2 regions of the Exiguobacterium sp. SH1S21 genome follow, and region 2 is predicted to be linked to the other one. Evidence: riboswitches for the same ligand, from Rfam matches in the RefSeq annotation. Region 2 holds a riboswitch; the other holds the start of a gene.
The links. A riboswitch is a leader RNA that binds a small molecule or an ion and turns the genes downstream of it on or off. The one in region 2 is predicted to bind thiamine pyrophosphate.

Region 1: another riboswitch for thiamine pyrophosphate. It lies ahead of thiT (energy-coupled thiamine transporter ThiT); the one in region 2 lies ahead of thiW (energy coupling factor transporter S component ThiW).

Annotation. Positions count from the first base shown of each region.
Region 1 covers NZ_SJUY01000003.1:174,054-182,026, forward strand. The annotation lists gene sdaAB (L-serine ammonia-lyase, iron-sulfur-dependent subunit beta) at 1-414, opposite strand, end outside; gene EVJ24_RS06180 (DAK2 domain-containing protein) at 478-2,154, opposite strand; gene EVJ24_RS06185 (Asp23/Gls24 family envelope stress response protein) at 2,177-2,539, opposite strand; gene rpmB (50S ribosomal protein L28) at 2,792-2,980, shown strand; gene EVJ24_RS06195 (thiamine diphosphokinase) at 3,038-3,625, opposite strand; gene thiT (energy-coupled thiamine transporter ThiT) at 3,625-4,197, opposite strand; TPP riboswitch at 4,272-4,371, opposite strand; gene rpe (ribulose-phosphate 3-epimerase) at 4,391-5,047, opposite strand; gene rsgA (ribosome small subunit-dependent GTPase A) at 5,049-5,933, opposite strand; gene pknB (Stk1 family PASTA domain-containing Ser/Thr kinase) at 5,977-7,914, opposite strand; gene EVJ24_RS06220 (Stp1/IreP family PP2C-type Ser/Thr phosphatase) at 7,920-7,973, opposite strand, start outside.
Region 2 covers NZ_SJUY01000001.1:654,262-662,234, forward strand. The annotation lists gene EVJ24_RS03255 (ring-cleaving dioxygenase) at 1-797, opposite strand, end outside; gene EVJ24_RS03260 (MarR family winged helix-turn-helix transcriptional regulator) at 834-1,268, opposite strand; gene EVJ24_RS03265 (tetratricopeptide repeat protein) at 1,415-2,542, opposite strand; gene EVJ24_RS03270 (DUF402 domain-containing protein) at 2,592-3,131, opposite strand; gene EVJ24_RS03275 (hypothetical protein) at 3,341-4,087, shown strand; gene EVJ24_RS03280 (aminoglycoside phosphotransferase family protein) at 4,088-5,056, opposite strand; gene EVJ24_RS03285 (hypothetical protein) at 5,101-5,421, shown strand; TPP riboswitch at 5,446-5,544, shown strand; gene thiW (energy coupling factor transporter S component ThiW) at 5,608-6,096, shown strand; gene EVJ24_RS03295 (GNAT family N-acetyltransferase) at 6,131-6,610, opposite strand; gene EVJ24_RS03300 (YcxB family protein) at 6,592-7,095, opposite strand; gene EVJ24_RS03305 (VOC family protein) at 7,189-7,587, shown strand; gene EVJ24_RS03310 (LTA synthase family protein) at 7,700-7,973, shown strand, end outside.

The DNA.
Region 1 (7,973 bases), on a different contig from region 2:
GAATCCGTTCAATTCGGTGATTTCAATCGTGCCACCGCCAATCGAGATCCCAACGATCTCAAACGTCCCCTCCGCGTCCTCGAGATGAACCCGGGCCGTGTTCGGATGATCCGTGAGCGCGTCGCTCGTCTCAAAGACGACTTCGATTCCCCGCTCTTTCGCGATGTCGAGCGCTTGCGGGATGCGAAGATCGAACGTATCGAACCCCATGATGCCTCCGACGATGGCAACGTCTGTCCCGTGACCTCGATACGTGTCGGCGAACGACCCGTAAAATGTGATCCGCGCGAGGTCCGGCGTTCGGCCGAACAGTTTGCCGGCCATAAGACCGATCCGTGCGGCTCCGGCCGTATGCGAACTCGATGGTCCGACCATGACCGGTCCGATAATATCAAACACACTGCGATATTTCATCGCATTTCCCCCTTTCAAAAAAACCCTACCTTCATTATACAGAAGGCAGGGCTGAGATACAGCTTATTCCACACTAAAAATGTAGGAGTAGAGCGGTTGTTTACCGTCGTGAACTTCGATTTCAATCTCATCGTTCTTCGATTCGATGTAAGCCGAGAGTGCTGCGACGTCTTCCGCCGACGAACCTTCGCCCGTCAAAATCGTGACAATCTCATCATCCGCGTCCACAAGTGCATCTACGAGCGCTTTTGCCGCTTCTAGACTCGATTTTGATGATGCGACGATTTTCTTCTCAGCAATCGCCATATGATCATCTTTACGAATCTCGACACCGTCGATACTCGTGTCACGGACAGCGTATGTCACTTGTCCTGACTTGACCGTAGTTGCGGCCGTCTTCATGACCGACTCGTTCGTCTCGACATCCGCTTCAGGATTGAACGCGATGGCAGCCGCTAGTCCTTGCGGTACCGTCTTCGTCGGAATGACCGAGACGCCGCAAGGTGCGACCGATGCCGCTTGCTCAGCGGCCATGATGATGTTCGAGTTGTTCGGGAAGATGAAGACGTGCTCGGCGTTCGCCGCTTCAATCGCTTTGACGATGTCTTCCGTCGACGGGTTCATCGTCTGCCCGCCTTCGATGACATGTGCGGCACCGAGCGAACGGAACAGTTCACTGACACCTTCACCCATGGCGACGGTGACGATCGCGTAAGGTACTTTCGCTTTGACGGCAGTCGCTTGAACGCCGTGCTGGTTGGCACCGTGCTCTTCTTCAAGAATCGTCGAATGCTGTTGACGCATGTTCTCGATCTTGACCGCGACAAGCTCACCAAAACGTTGTCCTTTCGTGATGACGTCGCCCGGCGTCTCGACGTGAACGTGGACTTTGAGCAACTCTTCGTCGGCGACGACAAGGAGCGAGTCTCCGAGTTCAGACAGCTCGTTACGGAACACGTCCTCATCGAACGGAGTCTGTTTCAACTTTTCGTCTTGGAAACGGACCATGATCTCCGTGCAATATCCAAATTCGATATCTTCCGTCGACATGAAACCTTGCGCAGCATGGTGTTCTGCCTCAACGAGGGCATCCATGACCGGTGCGTGCGGCTTCTCGAGCTCTTTCCCTTCAAGGCTCGCGAGGAACCCTTCATAGATGACGAGGAGACCTTGACCGCCTGAGTCGACGACACCGACTTCTTTTAAGACCGGCAACAAATCAGGTGTCCGCTCGAGCGAAGCTTTCGCTTCCGTGATCACTTGCTCCATGAACTCATTGAAATCGCTCGTCGACTCAGAGGCACGGAGCGCTTCGTCGGCCGCTTCACGAGCAACCGTCAAAATCGTTCCTTCAACCGGTTTCATAACCGCCTTGTATGCCGTGTCAACGCCACGTTTGAGTGCCTCGGCAAAGTCGAGTGTCGACAATTCTGTCTTTCCTTCGATCGATTTACCGAAACCACGGAATAATTGGCTCAAAATAACACCCGAATTCCCACGGGCCCCCATAAGTAGGCCGCGGGCAAACTTCGATGACACGTCAGCGATGTTCGCTGTGTCGAGTGCGGCCACTTCCTTCGCACCTGAAGTCATCGTCAAATTCATGTTCGTTCCCGTGTCGCCGTCTGGGACCGGGAAGACGTTAAGCGAATCCACGTAATCTGCATTTTGGCTCAAGTTGGCTGCACCGTTTGCGACCATTTGCGCAAACACCAATCCATCTAAACGTTTTAACCCCACACCAAATCCTCCTTCGTTCTCGTCAGTCATTCGTCAGACGAACGCCTTGTACGAATATATTTACCGACGAAACGTTTAATCCTAAAGTTTCACCGAGCGTGTATTTTACACGACTTTGCACGTTGTACGCGACTTCCGACACTTTCGTCCCGTAGCTCACGATGATGTGCATATCGATATGTACGTCTTCTCCATCTTGACGTACGACAACGCCACGCGCATAGTTCTCACGTTTGAGCAGTTCTGCGATCCCGTCTTTCAGTTGAGCTTGTGACGCCATTCCTACGACGCCGAAACATTCCATCGCCGCACCGCCCGCGAGTGTCGCGACCACGTCGTTCGTGATATCAATATTGCCATATGTTGTCTTCATTTCAATTGCCATATGGAGTAGCCTCCTTTATTCGGAATGATTCCTACAGTATATTCTACAATAAGTACCTAGTTATTAAAAGGACATGCCCCTAAACTCGGTCAATTGTAACCGCAACCCTCATTCATTATTAAAATCCTCATCCGTAATGTCAAGTTTTTTTCTTGTCATCCGGTTATTTTCTAGTTGCATCGTGAAAAAACCCATGCTAATATAAACGAGTGTCTATTAGGACGAACCCACATAAAAAAGGAGGGGAAACGCATGGCACGTAAATGCTACGTAACAGGTAAGTCACCTAAGTCAGGTAACAACCGTTCGCACGCACTCAACAAGACAAAACGTACTTGGGGTGTAAACGTACAAAAAGTTCGCATTCTCGTTGACGGTAAACCTAAACGAGTTTGGGTTTCAGCTCGCGCTCTTAAATCAGGTCTCGTTGAACGCGTATAATTACCATACACGAACGAAATAAATCCCAGCGGCATGCGCCGATGGGATTTTTTTTGTTTATTTCTTTATATACATAATCAAGACGTTGCCGCTATGAACGAGCAAGTCCGCCTCTTCCGCCGACCACTCGTTTGAGATCGTCAGCGCCTCATGGCTGACGACGTCATGGTTCTCGAGCGGGTACTTGACGCCACGAATCGAGACCGAGGCCCGTTTCCAAGGTACGAGCGACAAGTAATGGTCAGGACGACGCGGGAGACGATAGTCCCCTTTTCCGACGAGACGGACTTCTTGCCCGTCTGCGAACAACCGCATCTCGGGGTACGCTTCGAGCAGACCGACGTTGCTGAGCGTCATATCGAGCCTGCCCCCGAGTGCACCGTATACGTCGATCACGTCCGCCCCTTTCCCTCGTGCCGCCTCGAGAGCGATCTCAAGGTCGGTCACGTCTTTTTCAGACGGATAACGGACAGCTTCCTCCGGCACGGTGCCTGTGAACGAATCAAAGTCACCGACGAGCAGGTCCGGCTTCATTCCACGGTCGAGCAGCGTATGATAGCCGCCGTCGACGCCGATGACGTAATCGGCGTTCCGAGGAAGCTCAGGGACCGCTTCCGGGCTCGCAGCCACAATCAAGACGCGCATTATCTGATGTCCCGTGTCGCGAGCGTCGCGAAACGCGGCGCCGACGTGAACAAGAGCACGATCACGACCGCCGAGACGAGGAACGACGGCAACATATACGTCAAGTTATAGCCTAGCGAGTACAAGACGACCGGTCCTTCCGCATACTCGGCGAAGAAGACGATGCCAGAAACGACGTGCGCAACGTAGCGGAGCGCCGAGCCGATCAACGCCCCGAGAATCAAATAGAACGTGAGCGTTTTCTTGGCGCCGTCTTTTGCCGACTGTTTGACTTGCCCGGCGAAGATGCCGGCGACTCCGACGAGGCCGTAGGCGACCGTGTAGTCGAGTAAAAATTGGACCGGTGTGAAGATATAGGCCCCAAATAACAGTTGTAGCGTCCCGACGAGCGCGCCTGTCGCGAGTCCGCCTCTCAATCCATGCCGATACGCCATCACGAGAATCGGCAGCATCGCCAAGCTGACTGCTCCGCCTTGCGGCAACCGATATGGGATGAGCATGTCAAAGATCAGTCCGAGCGAGGCGAACAGCGAGATTTCAATGAGCGCCTGTAGTTTTAAACGTTGTTTCATCTTATTCCCTCCTTGATATGAGTGAACGACAAAAAGCAGCATGACGTAAACGCCATGCTGCTATCGTGTAGCAACGTGCATTTTCGCCACATCCCTACGTCCGTGTGAACGGAACAGGTTCAAAGGGTTAGCTCATGCCTCTCAGCCACAGATGTGACACCCCTTGCGACAATATTTGTTGTTCTACAGACAATTATACACGAGACGCGTTGCGAATGCTATCGATTGCGTCTTTATAGCTCGGTTCGTTATAGATGGCTGAACCGGCAACGAGGACGTCGGCACCTGCGTCGATACAAAGTTTTGCCGTCGCAGGATTTACCCCGCCATCGATCTCGATCTCGAAGTCGAGACGACGCGCTTGGCGCATCTCGCTGAGCGCCGCAATCTTCGGGACGACCGCTTCGATGAACGCTTGGCCGCCAAAGCCAGGGTTCACGGTCATGAGCAATACCATATCGACATCACCGAGCACGTGCTCGATTGATGACAACGGCGTATGTGGGTTCAAGACGACACCACACTTGGCGCCGGCTCCTTTGATTTGTTGCAATACGCGATGCAAATGGTTTGTCGCCTCGACATGGACCGTGACGATATCGGCGCCTGCTTGAACGAAGTCCTCGACGAACCGTTCCGGTTGGTCGATCATCAAATGGACGTCTAATACCATGTCCGACTTGTCACGCAAACTTTTGAGTACCGGCAGTCCAATCGAGATGTTCGGCACGAACTGACCGTCCATGACGTCAAAATGAATGTAATCGGCCCCTGCTTCTTGGACCGCTTTGACCTCTGCCTCAAGGTTGGCAAAATCGGCCGACAGGATCGATGGTGCGATTTTAATCATGTTAGTACCTCCGTTGTCTATCTTTTAATTCCTCCATAAACGTAACATAGTTCGCATAGCGGGTGGAAGCGATTTCTCCGGCCTCGACCGCCGCTTTGACGGCACAACCTGGCTCGTTCAAATGGGCGCAACCACGGAATTTACAGTCATCGTGCCGCAAGACGAATTCAGGGAAACACCAACGCATCTCCTCGACTTCAAGTTCTTCCGGGAACTCAAGACTCGAGAATCCAGGTGTATCGGCGACGAACCCGTCCGCGAGTGTGATGAGCGTGACGTGACGCGTCGTATGCTTCCCGCGGCCAAGCGCTTTCGAAATTTTACCAGTCGCGAGTTCGAGCTCCGGTGCGACCGCGTTCAGCAACGAACTCTTCCCGACGCCGGTCTGTCCGGCGAACACGCTCGTCTTGTCTTTGAACGCGCTGCGGATGAGCTCGATTCCAGCTCCGTCTTCGGTCGACGTCTCAATGACTTGATAGCCGATCGAACGGTATAGCGCTGCCGCCGCACTAATTTTTTCTTTTTCAGTTTCTAGCAACAAGTCCATCTTCGTCAACACGATGATTGGGTGAACTTGCTTCGATTCGATCAAAATGAGAAAGCGGTCAAGCAAATGAAACGAGAACGCCGGCTCTTTCACGGAAAAGAGCAGAAACGCCTGATCGATGTTGGCGATCGGCGGACGGACGAGATGGTTCGACCGCTCATCGACAGCCATGATGTAGCCGGTCCCGTCCCCTTGGTCTTGAATATCGACGTCGTCCCCGACGACGGGCGAAATGTTTCGGTTCCGGAAGTTTCCCCGGGCGCGACATCTGATTTCAACTTTCGTTTCGGTCATGACATCATAAAATCCACCTTGCAAGCGAATAATCGTTCCTTTCATCCTGTTTCCTCCTTAGAAAAGAGGTGACGCGCACGCCACCTCTTCATTGTGAATCTTTTGCTTGGGCGTATGTCACCGTATCGGTCCGAACGACTTCTCCCTCGACTTCAATCGTCGCGGTACCGACTTCGTCCGGAGCAATGACGAGCGTATAGGAATACGTCGTCGTTTCTGTGATCATATCACGCAACACTTCGATCTCACCACGGGCATCGACGGTACGGATGACGACTTCGACCGGCTCCGCCTCTTCACCTTCTGCCGGCGGTTCGATTTCGACGTCCACTTCTCGCTCGATCGAGATGTCGGTCGGCTCGACCCCTTGTGAGACGATGACCGTCAGTTCCGTTCCCGGGTCGACCGCCGTCCCTGACGTCGGAAGTTGACGAATGATTTGATTCGCTGGGATGCTCGTCGAATACTCATCGCGTTTCACGATTTTCAAGTTGTTTTGCTCGGCATAAGTTGACGCCTCTTCGAACGTATAGCCCGTCAAATTGGCAAGCTCAATTTTATTGCTACCGGTCGAGACGACGAGCGTGACCGTCTCTTCCGACGCGATAACTTCTTCACCTGGCGTGATCGACTGCGAAATCACATCTCCGCTGTCGACCGTTTCGGACGCTTCGGATTGGATTTCAATATCTGTGAAATCAAGATCTTTCAACGTTCGTTCCGCTGCTGTTTGAGACAACCCTTCGACGTCAGGCATCTCGACCGTCTCTTTCCCAGCAGACACGACGATGGTGACGACCGTTCCACGCTTCGGCTTCCGTCCAGGTTGCGGGTTTTGCGAAATCACGTCGCCTTCAGACACGTTGTCACTCACTCGGTCCGTCGTCTCAACGACGAATCCGGATGCTTCCAGTTCAGTCGTCGCATCACCGACGCTCATACCGACGACATCAGGCACGACGGCACGTGACATTTCATCTGCAACCACATACGCGGCAACCCCGCCACCAATCAATAGAAGAACGAGCACTAGCCAGAGCCACCACTTCTTTTTCTTTTGTTTCTTCGGCGTCGCTGATTCCGGCTCGACTGCAGCTACCGGCTGCTTGACGACTTCTTTCGGTTCTTCCGGGACGACAGGCGCCATGACGAGCGTCTGATCAAACTCGTCTTGTTCTGTCGGCATCCGTTTCGGTTCGTCCGCTCGGTCTGGGCTGAGCGATGTCAAGCAGTCTTTTTTAAAAGCAGCGACCGAGGCATGTCGTGCCCCCGGAGATTTGGCGAGCGCCTGCATAATACAGTTCTCAAGCGCTTGTGGAATTTTAGGGTTCAAGTCGAGCGGTCTGATCGGATCATCTTGCAAATGTTGCAACGCGACCGCGACCGGCGTCTCACCGATGAACGGGACTCGTCCTGTCACAAGTTCGTACAGCACCGCACCGAGCGAATAAATGTCTGACTTCTCATCGGCAAACTTACCACGCGCTTGTTCCGGAGAGAAGTAGTGGACCGACCCGAGGACTGACATCGTATGGGTCAGCGTCGCGTTCGACATGGCCACGGCAATCCCGAAATCGGTCACTTTGACGTTCCCATTTTGGTCAATCATCATGTTTTGCGGTTTGATATCCCGATGAATGATGCGATGGGCATGGGCATGATCGATCGCATCACAGATCTGTCCCATGATCCGTAACGCTTCCTCGATTGATATGTACTCTTCCTGTAAATATTGTTTGAGCGTCATACCATCGACATGTTCCATGACGATGTAATAAATGTCTTGTTCATCTCCGACGTCATAAATGGCGACGATGTTTGGATGGTTTAGACTGGTTGCCGCATGGGCTTCTCGTTCGAACCGGCGTATAAATTGTTCGTTATGCGAGAATTCAGATCGTAACACCTTAATGGCGACGGTTCGGTTTAAAATCTCATCGTGAGCCCGGTAGACATTTGCCATGCCGCCGCTACCGATTTGTTGTTCGATCCGATAACGATCGTTGATTCGTTCTCCACTTCGCATCGGATTCATCCTCTCTTTCTATCTGTAAATTGGACGAGCGCCACAGTGATGTTGTCGCT
Region 2 (7,973 bases):
GCGACGCGTGCATACGACGATTCAAAGAAGAAACGATCAACGTAACCTGACGTCGGTAACCCGAACTGTTGAAGCCGTGCTGTCCATTCGTCGAGGACGCTACGGTCATCGACGCGGAACGCGACGTGATGCACCGTTCCAAACCCTTGCCGTGCCTGCTGAGACGTCTCGTCATGGATGACGACGACTTGCGCTCCGTTTCCACCCTCACCTCCTTCAAAGAGATGATTGTCACCTTCTTGCCCGATTTCTTCGAACAACATGACTTCCTCCATCACTTGCTTGAAGTACGTGAAGTCAGAAATACGGATAAAGATTGGCCCAAGTCCAGTAATGGCATACTCGAGTGGAATCGGACCGTTTGGCCACGGCTCACCAGAAGCGACACCTTGATTGAACTCGTCCGAGATGAGCTGATACGCTTGGTCGTCGAAGTCAACGAACGACAGCGTCTTCTTGCCGAACTGCTCGGTGATGCCTTCATGTTTTACCTTTAACCGATCAAAACGGCGGACCCAGTAGTCGAGTGCCTGATCCGTCGGGACACGGAACGACGTCTTTGAAATCTCATTCGTCCCGTGCACGCCTTTTGGGATGCCTGGGAAGTCGAAAAACGTCATGTCCGTCCCGGCGCTACCTTTATCGTCCGCAAAGAACAAGTGATACGTCTGAATGTCGTCTTGGTTGACCGTCTTCTTGACGAGACGCATCCCTAAGACGTTCGTAAAGAAGTCATAGTTCTTTTCGGCGCTGCTCGTGATCGCCGTCACGTGGTGAATCCCTTTTACATGGTTCATCTAAATCGCTCCTTCAAAATCTTGATTTCGAGATAATTAGTTAAAAAATTTTGACGCCTCGGCACGTTTGCCGACCGTCTTCAATTGTGTGATTGTGTCATCTAAATCGAGTCCGTCGAACAACTCGTTCATCCGTTTCGTGTGTATCGGAAAAATTTGATCCATCAAGTCGGTTCCCGCTTCAGTTAATGCGGCATATGTCACACGGCGGTCGCTCGGACAAGCTTTCCGGACCAAATAGCCTTTTGCCTCGAGTCGGTCGACGATATACGTCATGCTGCCGCTTGAGAGCAAGACTTTTTTGCCGATGATTTGAATCGGTTGGTCACCTTTATGATAGAGCAGTTCGAGTACCGAGAATTCGGTCGCGTTCAGTCCATATGCGGCGACTTCGTGTTTGACCATGTCCTGGATCGATTGTGAAGCTCGAAATAAGACGGTGATTGCTTTTAAGGCGTCTGATTGTTTCATCTGTTCCCCTCCTTTGTTGAGAGAAAACAATACTTTAAATTTAATTATCTTTAATTCGAGATAAATATAACACGGTAATTTGGATCGGTCAATCAATTTGATTCAATAAAAAGACAAGGCCGCTTCCACAGGCCTTGTCTTCCGGATCAATCGTACGTCTCGTCGAGATTGCGCGCATAGAACGCGATGGCGCGACGATAACGCTGAATGCTGTCATCCGGCTGCGGACTCACGAGCAGCTCGAGCAACGCACCGGTCGCTTCCTGATGCTGTCCGAGGTTGTAACGCGTCATCGCTTGGAACACTTTCAAGGCAGCGATGTCAGGGAACTGTTCGATCGCCTTAGCAAATAGTTGTTCGGCATCCTCGTAACGACCGAGCGCACGGTACGTGCTGCCGAGCCCGATATACGTCTCACTGAGCTCGTGACCGCTCAGACCGAGTCGGATGGCCCGCTCATAGTGCGGGACGGCTTGACGCTCTTCGCCGAGCGAGTCATAACACCAGGCACATTGCGCGTGGAGTCGTGGATTCTTCTCATCTTGACGCAACAGCATGAGCAACAGCTGCTTCGCCCGCTCGAGCTCTCCGTTCTCGCGCAGGCGGATCGCCTCGTCGAGTCCGACCTCTTCAGGCTGTTTGACGTGAAGGTCGCTCAAATCATCTAGCCACGCTTGCAGTTTCTCATAATATTTCCCGACATGGACGCCGTCGACGAGCGCGTGGTGCGCTTGAACCGAGAGCGGCATCATCATCCGGTCGCCAACCTTCGTGAATTTGCCCCAGGCGATCCGCGGAACGCTATCGTGCTGTTGGTCATTCGTCGGGTGACTGATGCTCGTGAACGTGAGCCAAGGCACGCTCGTAATATAGAGCAGGCTGTCCGGCTCGTCATCTCCGACGACGACTTCTCGTTTCGCCCCGCTCATCCGCACGGCCACTTCCTCCATGAAGTCGGGAAACGCGTCTTTATACGTCGCCGTACAGAAATTGAAGACGTCATCATCCATCATGACGGTGAACGATGGATGGACGACATCATGCTCGACGACCACGTCACCGCGCATCCGGTACCTAAGTTCCGGGATGGCGTTCGCCGTCTTCACCACGCCGTATAAGAACAGCTTGAAAAATGACTGTCCGCGCGTCTTCGCGAACGTATGTAGCTTCGTCACGTCGACGTTCGCCGTCACGTTGAAATGCGGGGCGTCAAACGCCTTGAAAAACTCATAATGCTTTTTACGCGACCACTTCTCGAGATCAATTTGTTTCATCTATCTTCCCCCCTGTTCTTTCACTGTACCAAAAGCAGTACGGGAAGACTCAAAGCTTTTGCTTCAACTGCTCGTAATGCTCGTTCGCTAAATCAAAATAGACGAAGTCGCGGCGTTCGATCCGATCGAGCGTCGCCTTGAAATCACGCCAGCCACGGTCGACCATCTCCGGCGTGAGCTCACCTGACTTGGCTGCCGCTTCGAACTCATCCTCGTCTTTACGGACGACGTCACCGTTCGGGAAGATGAGAATGTCGAGCAGGAGGTCATCCATGTACGGAATCCCATCCTCATACCCAATCCCTTCAACGATATCGATGTACCATTGGACGATGTTGCCCCGGTCGTCGAACATGACAGTCACCCCGAACGGTTCATGTTCTGAGAAGTACTGGAGCCACGCATAACCTGCGTCGGCGACGATGAACTCCTCTCCTTGATGCATCTTATATTGCGGGGCTCGGACGGCGTCAATTTGGAAGAGGGCGACGGTGCCCGAGAAGCGATCGTCCTGCACCTCCATTTGTGCGTATCGATTTTTTAATATTCGTTCCCAATCACGACGATTGGCAAATTTTCGTTTTGGCATCTCTCTCTCTCCTTTAGACCGGTTTCCTAAATGTGTTCGCCAAAAGTCGACATTTCCCTGTTCAATCGTACAAATTGTGTTGATTGAACCAGACGAGGTAGCGATTCCATTTGCCCTAGATGAGAAAGTATCCAGGTTCTCATCCTATTTCATACATGCTACGCTAATGTAAAATAGGGAAATAATGTAACTTACTAGGGGGTTGTTTTATGAAACGATTAGGACTACTTGGCTTAAGCGCGTTCTTGCTGACAGGTTGTACCGATCAAGCCGAGCAACCAATCGTCTCTCCTGATATGAACGAACAAGATGAAGAAGCGACGATCGAATGGACACGAGAAGATTTCAAAGACGTCTTTGACCAACACGAGACTGCCCAAGACTTGTTAGCAGCGCTCGAAACCCAAGGGCTAACACCGTTCCGTGAGACGTTCGAACGCGTCGTCATCGCCGGGGACGAGATCCATCATACGTACGCCGATATTTATCCGTTCAAGCTCGACGACGGCACGTACGCGACCGTCTATGAGAATGAAGACGGTGAAATCGCCAACGGTCCCGAGTCGGTCGCACCGCTCTTTTGGCAAGAAGAGTCGTTCACGCAATTCGTTGAGGAGATTGAGAAGCGCAAATACGGGACGAGTGCCCCCCCGACCGACGTCACATTGACGCAAGACGAGTTTCAATCGATTTACGACCGCCATGCCTACACGTCAGCGCTCATCGTCGAGCTCGACGAATGGGGAGTTCAAGTCGCACGCGACCCAATCGAGAACGTCATCATTGCCGGGAACGGCGTCAAGGAAGTGACGGCCGACTTGATCGTCTTTGAGATCGAAAACGGCTACGCCATCGTCTACGACCAAGACGGTGAGATTTTGAAAGCACCGGAGTCAATCGCCCAGCTGTTTTGGAACGAGACGGATTATGAAAACCTGCTCGAGAAGAATGAGTGATCACGTACCGCGACGTTTCAAGTCCCGATACTCGAGGAACAAGTTGAGCCATTGGACCGGTTTATCGGCTGACTCGGACGGATCATACCGATAGTTGGTCACATATACATGCCACGACAGCGCCCGATATACGCAACCGAGCTCTTCAGCGATCAACAAATGGCGCCATAGCAAGTCCCGCGGCGCCACACTTTCCCACTCAGCCAAGTAGACGGTACGCATCTTCTGAATCTGTTCATACCATGCGACTTCATCGTCTTCCGGCAACAAGTCGTAGAGCGCGTTCCAAAACACACGGACGCTGAAGAACGGATGGGTGACGGTCGCATCGCCCCAATCGAGAATACATAAGTCATCCGTCTGTTTGCGCCAAAAGATGTTGCCGCCATGTAAGTCGCCGTGCTCGAGACTCATCGGCACCCCAGTCGCGAGCTCGTCGCACATGGTGAGGAGTTCGTCTTGGAGCGCCAGCACCGCCTCTGCCTTATCTCGATCTAACCCCGTACATAACTCGGGTAAATACGTCCGTATCTCTTCTTTTAGACGAGCCGGACGCCGGTCCGGGATACCGTAGGCCAAAAGCGTATCCGTGTAATTCGCTTCTTTTCTCTGTAGTTTCGCATATTGACGCACAGCCGCTTTGTACCGACTGTGCTTGGGGTATTCACGAAGTGCATACCCGCCGATGTCTCGCATAAGTAGCCAGTTGCGTGTCGCGGCAATGGCGATGACCTCCGGGACGAGTCCCGGATGCCGTTCGGCTAGATGCATCGACAGTTCAGCCTCGCCACCACTGATTGCTGTCACCGCCTTGGCGTAGTAACGGTCTGCCCCGTACTCTCCATACATCAAGTATGTCAAATCGGTATCTTTCACAACCCGCCACGTCACGCCTGGCACGTGACCATCGAGCCAGTGCTCGAACTGTTCACGGTAAGACTCGTCACGCCATGGGATGGCATCCCTCACTGACCTCACTTCCTTTCACCACACTTCGTTTAGGAGGAAATAATATGGACGTTGTCTATTATTCATACCCGGTCGATGCGCTACTCTATATGTATTTAGGTGCGACGGCTGTCTTCAGCTTCATAATTGGTCTAGTCGTTCGCCGTGTGTCGAGACGTCCAGATATCAGCTTTTGGACGACGATCGTGCTCAGCTTTGTCGGACTATGTCTTTCACTCGGCTGGTTCCGTAACGCCTCGGTCACCGTATTTATGGGTACACTCCCGTGGGTCATCAATCTCATGTTTTCCCTGTTTTTATACGCCCTGTATAGCGGTATCATTTATTTCATCTTCCGACCGCGAAAAATTGAGGCAACAAAATAACGTTATGCTATACTCAAACCAATAAACGACCACTAGGGGAGCCTTCGGGCTGAGACGGCAACTGCCGGACCCTTCGAACCTGATCTGGCTCATACCAGCGTAGGGAAGTGGCTTGGATACGTCTGTCTGTCCACGCCACTTTTCCACTTGGAGAAGTGGCGTTTTCATTTTGAAAGGAGACACTTCATGCGTATTCAACAACTCACTTGGATGGCGATGCTCATCGCCATCGCCATCATCGGCTCCTTATTCATCTCCATCCCGACCGGTGTCGCCCGGGCCTATCCGGTGCAACATATGGTGAACGTCATCGCCGCCGTCACCGTCGGTCCGATTGGTGCCGTCCTCGTCGCGTTCGTGACCGGACTCGTCCGTGTCATGACCGGGACCGGGTCGTTGCTCGCCTTCCCAGGTGGTATGATCGGCGCCTTGCTTGCTGGACTATTTTACGTGCGGACGAACCGGGTCGCTTTCGCTGCGCTCGGTGAAGTCATCGGGACGGGCGTCATTGCCTCGCTCATCGCCGTCCCGTACGCGAAAATCTTAATGGGTTCTGAGTTTGGGGCGCTGTTCTTCTTCCCGGTCTTCCTCGCCTCGAGCGTGACTGGAGCCATCCTCGGCTGGATCGTCTTGGCTCGGGTCAAACAATTGCGTCCGCTTACGATAAAGCGATAATTGAACAACAACCACCAAAACAGGGACGGCCGACTTAGGAAGGCTGTCCCTGCTTCACGTGATACACCCAAATCTCTTCCCCGTTCGCTTCATCAATCAAGCCACTGTCCTCGAATCCGCCCTTCGCATAAAACCGTTTCGCCGGTTCATTCGTCGGATGGAGGCTGAGGATGAGGTCATCGACATCAAATCGCTCTTGCATCCACTCAATCGCAAGTTGCAAAAATGTTGACCCGATGCCTTTCCCTTGCTCATCCATATCAATCATAAAGCGGTCGAGCCAGACGTAACGCTCCACCTTGTTCTCGGCCCCGACCATCATGAAGCCGACCGGTTGATTGTCTCGACAGAGCGCGTAGCACGTCCACGCGTACTTGACGTCGACGTCCATCTCGCGGAGCGATTCCGCGTTCGTTTCGATAAAGCGGGCCTGACCAGGTGCGACGGTCAAGGCGACGACCGCATCCAAGTTCGTCTCATCAATCGGTTGAATCGTCAACGCATCGGTAGCCATCGTTGTACCTCCTCCATGTCCTGCCCGCGTTTCGGCAAGATGTAGGCGCTGACCGACGAGTTATACAAATACACATAATCGGCTTCCTCGACGACTTCCTTGATGCCGCTCCATGAGACTTTCGTCTCCCCGAACGCATTTTTGTCACGAAGACCGTCTTCATCCAGATCCATCGTATGCGGGCCGATCATGCCTTCATTGCTTCGTTCTTGAATCATCCGCTTCGTCTGTTTTCGGATATGCCGTTCAAAATACTTCGGATAATACAGAAACCAGATGAGGCTGATGACGCCATACACCCCAAACAGCCACCAGCTCGTATCTTGAAACAATGTCGCGAACGTCAAAGCGCCACCACCTAAAATGATGACGGGCCCGATGATGCGCTGCAGGAATAGCATCCTCTTCCCTATCTTTGAACGTCTAATATGACTCAAGTTGAAGTGAATGTAGTCTTCTTCCGTCAATTCGTATTGGATTTCCATATGTATCCCTCCTCGGTGTCGTATACGTCTTCGTTCAAGAAAAGTTCCGCTTCAGGCTCCTATTCGCTAAAATGAAAGCAAAGGAGTGACACGATGAAACAAATCCACCATCTCTGTATCCAAACGCCCGACTATGCGGCGTCAAAGCAATTTTATGAAACGCTCGGTTTTGAGCTCGTCCAAGAGTCACCCAACTTCCATACCCGGGCGTTCAACAGTTGGCTCAAGCTCGGCGACTTCTATATCGAACTCCAGACGGCGAAGACCGACGAGACGTTATCGCCGTATTCGAAACATGCGGCCGGACCCGTTCACTTCGCCTTGTACGTCGATGACCTTGAAGCGGAAGTCCGTCGGCTCGAGGCGCTCGGTGTCACGTTCTTGCCGAAACATGGCGGCAACATCTACTTCGTCGTCGATGGACATTTGAGCAAACTAAAAGCCCCGGAAGACACGATCATCGAGCTTCGGGACACATTTTTGATCAAGTGAGGCGCTCGCCTCGCTTTTTTTCGTCCGTATCGCACACCCCCATGTTTCCCGCCACCTACGAACAGGTACATGAAAAAGAATACGACGTGTACGTACCGTTTGGAGGCTATTTATGAAATATCTTGATTATTGGAGTTATCTGTCACTATCACTTGCCAAACTATTTTTATTCAGCGTCTTGACCGCGAGCGCGTTCAACGTTCATTTTTTACTCGTCAATATCGGGATGATTCTCATGATGACGAGCTGGGCTCTACTCGTGAAGACGAAAACACGGCGCTGGATTTTATTCGCCTCGCTGTTTCTACACAGCACACTCCTCATCTCCGACGTCTGGTATTACCGCTATTTCGGCAATCTGTTGTCGGTCGCGCTTTTGTCAGACG